2 regions of the Thauera sp. ZXT1-4 genome follow, and region 1 is predicted to be linked to the other one. Evidence: predicted binding sites of a transcription regulator. Region 1 holds the regulator's gene; the other holds the start of a gene.
What was found. Region 1 encodes HrcA, which represses chaperone genes, less so after heat shock. Its sites were predicted from a motif close to TNTTAGCACTCNNNGNCNNNGAGTGCTAANA; they were not measured.
Positions count from the first base shown of each region.

Region 1 (4,186 bases):
CGCGCCAGCAATCCGGCGCAGCTCGTCTACAAGATCATTAACGCCGATCCGCCCTCGGTCTCGCAGCTGAACCCGGACGTGCCCGAGCAGATGGACGCGGTGATCCGCAAGGCGCTGGAAAAGGACCTGTACTCGCGTTACCGCAATGGCGCGGAGTTTGCCAAGGATCTGGCAGCGGTTCGCTACCGCATCCTGGACGAGAGCTACGTGCCGCCGGATTCGGCGCGTTTCACACAGTTGCGCCGCATGGCCTTCTTTACAGAGTTCGAGGATGTGGACCTGTGGGAGGTGCTGCGCATCTGCTCGTGGCGCAAGGTGGAGCAGGAGGTGGCCTTGATGCGCGAAGGTGATACCGACCAGCGGTTCGGTATCGTGCTTGCGGGGCGGGTCGAACTCTCTAGGAACGGCAAGCGGGTCATGGAGCTCGGCCCGGGCGAGGTGTTCGGTGTGCAGGCCTGGCTGGACCAGCTCGAGCATCGTCACATGCTCACGGTCGTGTCGCTCGAGCCGCTGAGCTACCTGGAGGTCAATCCGGCTGCGCTTGCGCTGGCTACCGATGAGGTGCAGGAGCGCTTCAAGCGCCAAGTCGCCACCGCCGTGGTGCGCAGGCTCGCGTCGCTTTCTGCTCAACTTGCCGAGGAGGCGCCCGAGGCTGTGCGGGCGCAGCGATCTGCGCCTGTGAGCCATGACCTGCAACTGCTCGACCCCTGAACGCCATCCTCCGGTGGATCCTCCGCGGGGGATGGTCGCCTCCCCCGGCACATGCCCTATTGAGCTGCGCCTAGTTTGCGTGCGCGTTCGAGGCTGGTCTTGCGCGCTTCGGGTGTCGAAGGCGCCAGCGCGAGCCAGTTGCCCAGGTGCGCGCACGTGATCTCGGTGAGTGCCTGCATCCATTCGTGGCGCTCATTCAGGCAGGGGATGTAGTGGAAGGCCTTGCCGCCTTTCTCCAGGAACGCCTCCCTGCACTCCATGCCGATTTCCTCCAGGGTCTCGAGACAGTCCGAGACGAAGCCTGGGCACATCACGTCGACGCGGCCCACCCCCTGTGCCGCGAGCGCCTCGAGCGTGGGCTGCGTGTAGGGTTTGAGCCATTCGGCCTTGCCGAAGCGCGACTGAAAGGTTACCAGCACCTTCTCCGGCGCGAGGCCAAGCCCTTCCGCCACCAGCCGGCCGGTCTTGTGGCATTCGCAATGATAGGGGTCGCCCAGATCGAGCGAGCGCCGCGGCACGCCATGGAAGCTGAGCAACAGGCGATCGGGTTCACCGTTCGCGGCCCAGTGGTCGCGCACGCTCTGCACCAGCGCCGCGATGTAGCCTGGATGGTCGTGGAAGTTGCGTACGAAGCGGACTTCGGGCTGATTGCGCCAGCGTGCCATGCAGCGTCCCACCTCATCCACGACGGTGGCGGAGGTGCTTGCCGAATACTGCGGGTAGAGCGGTAGCACGAGGATGCGGGTGCAGCCGCGTGCGCGCATTGCATTGAGGGTGTCCTCGATCGAGGGCGCTCCATATCGCATCGCATACGCGACGTCGAGTTCCCCGTGGCCGGCTTTCGCGAGATATCCGGCGAGCAGCTTGGTCTGGCGCTCGGTGTGCACCTTCAGGGGGGAGCCTTCATCGGTCCAGATGGTGGCGTATTTTGCGGCCGAGGCCTTGGGGCGGGTGTTGAGGATGATGCCGTTGAGGATCAGCCACCAGATCGGGCGTGGAATCTCTACCACGCGTGGATCGGACAGAAACTGCTTGAGGTAGGGGCGCAGCGCGGCCGCGGTGGGTGCCTCGGGGCTGCCCAGGTTGACGAGCAGCACGCCGGTGCGGGGCGTATCGTCGTGTTTGAAAGGCGGTTCTTTCCAGTAACGGGACATCGGATTCCTTGTCGTTCTTTCGGTTGTCGCGGCCAGTGGTGTGGGTCCGCCCTCAGTTGCGGGCGGACAGCGCGTTGGAGAGCAGGCGGGCGGTGATGTCGACGATCGGGATCACGCGGTCGTAGGCCATGCGTGTCGGGCCGATCACGCCCAGGGAGCCCACGACCTGACCATCCACCTCGTACGGGGCAGTGATGACACTGCAGCCGTCCAGGGGCTCCAGGCCGGATTCGCCACCGATGAAGATCTGAACGCCTTCGGCCCGGTTCGACAGGTCGAGCAGTTGCATCAGGCCGGTACGCTGTTCGAAAAGCTTGAACAGCTCGCGCAGGCGCGACATGTTCGAGGACAGGTCGTCGATATCGAGCAGGTTGGTTTCGCCCGAAATCACGTAATTTGACGCGTTGTCCTCGGCTGCCTGCGCGCCTGCGTCTACCGTTGCGCTCATCAACTCGGTCATGTCGCTGCGCAGCTGTCGGAGTTCATCCTTGAGTCGGATGCGGATCTCGTCGAAGGACAAGCCGGCGTAGTGTTCGTTCAGGTACTGCGTGGTGGCCCCAAGTTCGGCGGAGCTATAGCCGCGGCGGGTGAGGAGCAGACGGTTCTGCACGTCGCCACCGGTGGTGACGATGATGAGCAGGATCCGGTTCTCGGCGAGGCTGATGAACTCGAACTGGCGGATGCGCACCGCTTCCTTGCGCGGCGCGACGACCACCCCCGCGAAGCGTGTGAGATCCGAGAGCAGATGTGAGGCGGAACTGATCAGGCGTTGCGGCTGATCTGGCGGCAGTTGCCCCTTCAGTGCGCGTACACGCTCGCTGCCGAGTGGCTGCACGGTGAGCAGGGTATCCACGAAGAAGCGGTAGCCCCGCGCCGTCGGAATGCGCCCTGCCGAAGTGTGCGGGCTTGCAATGAAGCCCATCTCCTCTAGGTCGCTCATCACATTGCGCACCGTGGCGGGTGACAGCTCCAGTCCGGAAAAGCGCGACAGTGCGCGCGAACCAACCGGCTGCCCATCGGCGATGTAGCGTTCGATCAGGGTCTTGAGCAGGATCTGGGAGCGGGTGTCGATGGAATTCATGGCAGTCGGGAATATAGCCCGGATTCTACGGAAGCGTCCCTTCGCAGGCCAGTTGGCCGGGTTACATTGGCCGGGTTGCGCGATCCGCAAAGCTTCTCTCCTTCGGCTTCTCCGGAACTCTTTGGCGTCATGCCCGAGGGCTGGGCATTGTGGTTTAATCCAGGTCCATGAGCACGAACTTCCGCACGATTGCCCTCATCGGCAAGTACCAGAGTACCGACGTGGCCGAGTCGGTGCTCTCGGTCGCGCGCTATCTGCGTGATCGTGGCCTCACCGTATTGATCGAGCAGGGCACCGCGAGTTCGATCGGTGGCGTGCACGATTTTCCGGTGGCGAGCTACGAATACATCGGTGTGAGCGCCGACCTCGCCGTCGTTGTCGGCGGAGATGGAAGCATGCTGCATAGTGCGCGCCGGCTCGTCGATCATGGCGTACCCCTGGTCGGGGTCAATCTGGGACGGCTGGGTTTTCTGACCGACATCTCGCGCAGCCATGCCAGCGAGCGCCTGGGCGAGATGCTGGACGGCCATTACACGGAAGAGCATCGTTTCATGCTCGATGCCGAGGTGCTGCGGGGTGGCGAGCGGGTGTTCCATACACTCGCGCTCAACGATGTGGTGGTCAACAAGGGCGATCTGGGGCGCATGATCGAATTCGACCTCTCCATCGATGGGGAATTCGTCTACACGCAACGCTCGGACGGCATGATTGTGTCCACGCCGACCGGCTCGACCGCCTACGCGCTCTCCGCCAATGGCCCGATCCTGCACCCGAGTGTGGGCGGGATCGCCCTGGTGCCGCTGTGTCCGCATGCGCTTACGGCGCGTCCGATCACGTTGCCCGACAGTTGCTGCATCGACATCGCCATGCTGCCCCTGCAGGATGCGCGCGTGCATTTCGACGGCCAGACACGCTTCGACCTGCGTGCGGGAGACTGCGTGCGGCTCAAGCGTTCTGTGCACACCCTGCGTCTGCTGCACCCGAAGGGCTACAGCTACTTCGACATGCTGCGCGAGAAGCTTCACTGGAGCGCCGCGCCGCGGAACTGATCCGGTCGCTGGTGCAAACGAACGCGCTCTTGCGCTGCTCGTTTTTCTTCCGTTTCGAAACCCGCTTTTCCTTTGATTTGCCTCGCTACGATGCTGCGCAGCCTGACCATTCGTGATTTTGTCATCGTCGACCGGCTCGATCTGGAATTCGAGCCGGGCTTTGGCGCCCTGACCGGCGAAACCGGGGCAGG
Region 1 is NZ_JBQWSN020000001.1:375,780-379,965, forward strand. It holds gene ACUH78_RS01785 (protein kinase domain-containing protein) at 1-711, shown strand, start outside; gene hemH (ferrochelatase) at 768-1,865, opposite strand; gene hrcA (heat-inducible transcriptional repressor HrcA) at 1,918-2,946, opposite strand; gene ACUH78_RS01800 (NAD kinase) at 3,114-3,995, shown strand; gene recN (DNA repair protein RecN) at 4,086-4,186, shown strand, end outside.

Region 2 (4,186 bases), on a different contig from region 1:
GAGCGAGGCGCTGTCTCCCTCGACGCCGCCGTAGGACTGCTCGAACACCAGGCTGGCCTTGAGCGAGAGCGGCATCGTCCAGCCGAAACGCGCAGCCATGAAGGAGGACAGGATCAGCACGCCCTTGGAATGGATCGGTCCGCCGAGTTTCACCTCGCGCTCAATGTCGATGATCTCGCCTTCGCCCACGCGCACGGTGGCGGTGATGCGGACCGGATGGGCGAAGCTGTCCTCGCCGAGGGGCACCACGGCCAGCCCGTTGACTTGTCCGACATGGCTGCCGTCGGTGTCCACTAGCCACTGCCCGCGCAGGATCTCCTGCTGGTGGCGCAAGCGGATGCGTTCGTGGCGCCGCCGATGGGCCTCAAGTGCAGCCTCCACGTGGTCGCGCTCGATGCGGTCGGCGCCGCTCGCGGTGGCAAAGTGCGCTGCCTCGCGCAGGCGGTCGTCGATCGGTTGGGTATGCGTGCTCAGGCGCTCGGCATCGCCGGCGATCCGCGCCGCTTGATCGATCAGGCGCGCCATCGCGGGCGCCGAGAGCGGAGGCAGTGCGGCGCGGCGGGCGAGGGCGGCGATCAGGCGTGCGTAGGCCGCGGTGTTGTCCGCGCTGCGCACGATCTCGCTCTCCATGTCCGCGTTGATGCGGAACAGTGCCGGGAACTCCGGATCGTACTGGCCGAGCAGGTAGTAGATCACCCGTTCGCCGATCAGGATCAGTTTGAGTTCGAGCGGCATCGGTTCGGGTTCGAGTTGCACCGAACCGGCGACGCCAATCAGTTCTGACAGAGACTCGATGCGCAGCCGGCCGGACTTCAGTGCGCGCTTGAGGCCTTCCCATGCAAAGGGCTGGGCGAGCAGCTTCATTGCATCCAGCACCAGGAAGCCGCCGTTTGCGCGGTGCAGGGCGCCGGCGCGAATCAGCGTGAAATTGCTCACCAGTGTACCCATGTGCACCAGGTGGTCGATGCGGCCGACCAGGTTCTGCAGGGTCGGGTGGTCCTCGTACACCACGGGCAGGGCCCCGTCGGCGGGGTTGGCCACCAGCACATTCACCAGGTAGCGCTGCACGGAAATGCTGCCCGAAAAGGTCAGCGTCTCCGTGTCCTCATCGCTGCGCGGTGAGGTGTGTAGCGATTCGCCGCTGGCGATGATGTCCTTGAGCACCTCGTCCAGGTGCTCGCACAACTCGGGCAGATCGGCGTACCGTGGCTTGAGCTCCTCGATCATGTGGGTGACGGTCGCGCCGAGTGCGTCACGGCCGGCATCGCGGATGCGATTCTGCAGCTCGCGCCGCCAGCGTGGGAACTCAGCGACCAGACGGTGCATGCGTTCGCGAAGGGCCTTGATGTGTTCGCCCAGAGCATGCTGGCGGTCCTCGGGTAGCTTCTCGAACTCCTCTTGCGTGAGCGTGTTCTCGGTGTCCTTCATAGGCAGGAAGGCGAAGCCGTGCGGGGTGCGCAGCAGGGCGATGCCCAGTTGCTGGGCTTCGTCACCAAGCTGGCGCAGCGCGGTTTCCTCGCGCTGTTTTGCTTCGTCCTGCAGGGCTTCGATGCGCTCGCGGTACTCGTCGCCTTCGAACACCGCGGCGATCGCTGGGATCAGCTCCTCTACGAAGTGCTGCATGTCGTCGCGGAAGGCAGGGCCGCGACCGCAGGGCAGGCGCAGCAGGCGTGGTCGCGAGGCGTGCTCGAAGTTCCACACATAGCACCAGTCGCCCGGCGGTGGCCCCTCTTGCCGCCTTTCGTCGAGCAGGCGTGCGACGATCTCTTGGCGGCCGCTTCCGGCGTCGCCGAGCACGAACAGATTGAAACCCTCTCCGGCAATGTCGAGTCCCAGGTGGATTGCGTCCACCGCGCGGCCATGCAGGTCTGCGGCGTCCAGTTCGGGGAGTTCGTCGGAGCGCTGGAAGCCGAGGGCTTCCGGGTCGCAGGCGGTATGCAGCTGTGCAGCAGCAAGCGGGGCGAGCTTGGGCATGACGGGGCCTCGCGCATTCGGGCGTCTCGGCGTCATCTTAACCGCCCCTGCGGAACGACCCAACCCGGCGCTGGCCGAACTTCCATCCGGTGTGCCGGACCGGCGCAGAAAAAGTTGCATGGCTCGGACTTGAAATCCACCGACCCCGTCCCTATTATTAGCACTCGTTAGCGGTGAGTGCTAACAAGCGTCGGGCGGCGCTTCCTGCGCCGATCCGCGTCACTGCGAATTTTGTCCTGCGGGCTCGTCCCGCGAACCAACCCAAACAGTCGAACCGAAAGGAGAGAACTCGATGAAGATTCGTCCCCTGCACGATCGCGTGATCGTCAAGCGTCTGGAAGCCGAGCGCAAGACCGCGAGCGGCATCGTGATCCCGGACAGCGCCGGCGAGAAGCCCGATCAGGGTGAGGTCCTGGCCGTCGGCAACGGCAAGATCCTGGACGACGGCAAGGTGCGTCCGATGGCCGTCAAGGTGGGCGACAAGGTCTTGTTCGGCAAGTACGCCGGCCAGACCGTGAAGGTCGAAGGCGAAGAGCTCCTCGTGATGCGCGAGGAAGACATCATGGGCGTGGTCGAGGCCTGAGCCTCCCCCGAATCCCAGAAACGCTAACCGAAATATTTCCGGAGTTCTGAAGAATGGCAGCTAAAGAAGTCAAGTTTGGCGATTCCGCCCGCGAGCGCATGGTCGCCGGCATCAACATCCTGGCCAACGCGGTCAAGGTCACCCTGGGCCCGAAGGGCCGCAACGTGGTGCTGGAGCGCTCCTTCGGCGCCCCCACCGTCACCAAGGATGGCGTCTCCGTCGCCAAGGAAATCGAACTGAAGGACAAGTTCGAGAACATGGGCGCGCAGATGGTCAAGGAAGTTGCTTCCAAGACCTCCGACATCGCCGGTGACGGCACCACCACCGCCACCGTGCTGGCCCAGTCGATCGTGCGTGAAGGCATGAAGTTCGTTGCCGCCGGCATGAACCCGATGGACCTGAAGCGCGGCATCGACAAGGCCGTCATCGCCACCATCGACGAGCTGAAGAAGCTGTCGAAGCCCTGCTCGACCAACAAGGAAATCGCCCAGGTCGGCTCGATCTCCGCAAACTCGGACAGCGACATCGGCGACATCATCGCCAAGGCGATGGACAAGGTCGGCAAGGAAGGTGTGATCACCGTCGAAGACGGCAAGTCGCTGCAGAACGAACTCGACGTCGTCGAGGGCATGCAGTTCGACCGCGGCTACCTGTCGCCCTACTTCATCAACAACCCGGACAAGCAGGTTGCCATCCTCGAGCAGCCCTTCGTCCTGCTGTTCGACAAGAAGATCTCCAACATCCGTGACCTGCTGCCGGTGCTCGAGCAGGTCGCCAAGGCCGGCCGTCCGCTGCTGATCATCGCCGAAGACGTCGAGGGCGAAGCCCTGGCCACCCTGGTGGTGAACAACATCCGCGGCATCCTCAAGACCTGCGCCGTCAAGGCGCCGGGCTTCGGCGACCGTCGCAAGGCCATGCTGGAAGACATCGCCATCCTGACCGGCGGCCAGGTCATCGCCGAAGAAGTCGGCCTGACCCTTGAGAAGGCCACCCTGGACGACCTCGGCCAGGCTGCCCGCATCGAGATCGGCAAGGAAAACACCATCATCATCGATGGCGCCGGCCAGGCCGAGCGCATCGAAGCCCGCGTCAAGCAGATCCGCGTGCAGATCGAGGAAGCCACCTCCGACTACGACCGCGAGAAGCTGCAGGAGCGCGTCGCCAAGCTGGCGGGCGGTGTTGCGGTGATCAAGGTCGGTGCCGCCACCGAAGTCGAGATGAAGGAAAAGAAGGCCCGCGTCGAAGACGCCCTGCACGCCACCCGCGCTGCAGTGGAAGAGGGCATCGTCCCCGGCGGCGGTGTTGCGCTGCTGCGTGCCCGTGCTGCACTGGGCGAGCTGAAGGGCGACAACCACGACCAGGATGCCGGCATCAAGATCGTGCTGCGCGCCATGGAGCAGCCGCTGCGCGAGATCGTCGCCAACGCCGGTGACGAGCCGAGCGTGGTGGTGAACAAGGTTGTCGAGGGTTCGGGCAACTACGGTTTCAACGCCGCTACCGGCGAGTACGGCGACATGGTCGAGATGGGCGTGCTGGATCCGACCAAGGTCACCCGCACCGCGCTGCAGAACGCCGCGTCCGTCGCTGGTCTGATGCTGACCACCGACTGCATGGTCGGCGAGCTGGCGG
Region 2 is NZ_JBQWSN020000019.1:2,660-6,845, reverse strand. It holds gene ACUH78_RS13765 (Lon protease family protein) at 1-1,974, opposite strand, end outside; gene groES (co-chaperone GroES) at 2,267-2,557, shown strand; gene groL (chaperonin GroEL) at 2,611-4,186, shown strand, end outside.
Region 2: a site for HrcA is predicted at 2,130-2,160, ahead of groES (co-chaperone GroES). Genes of this name have one in related genera too.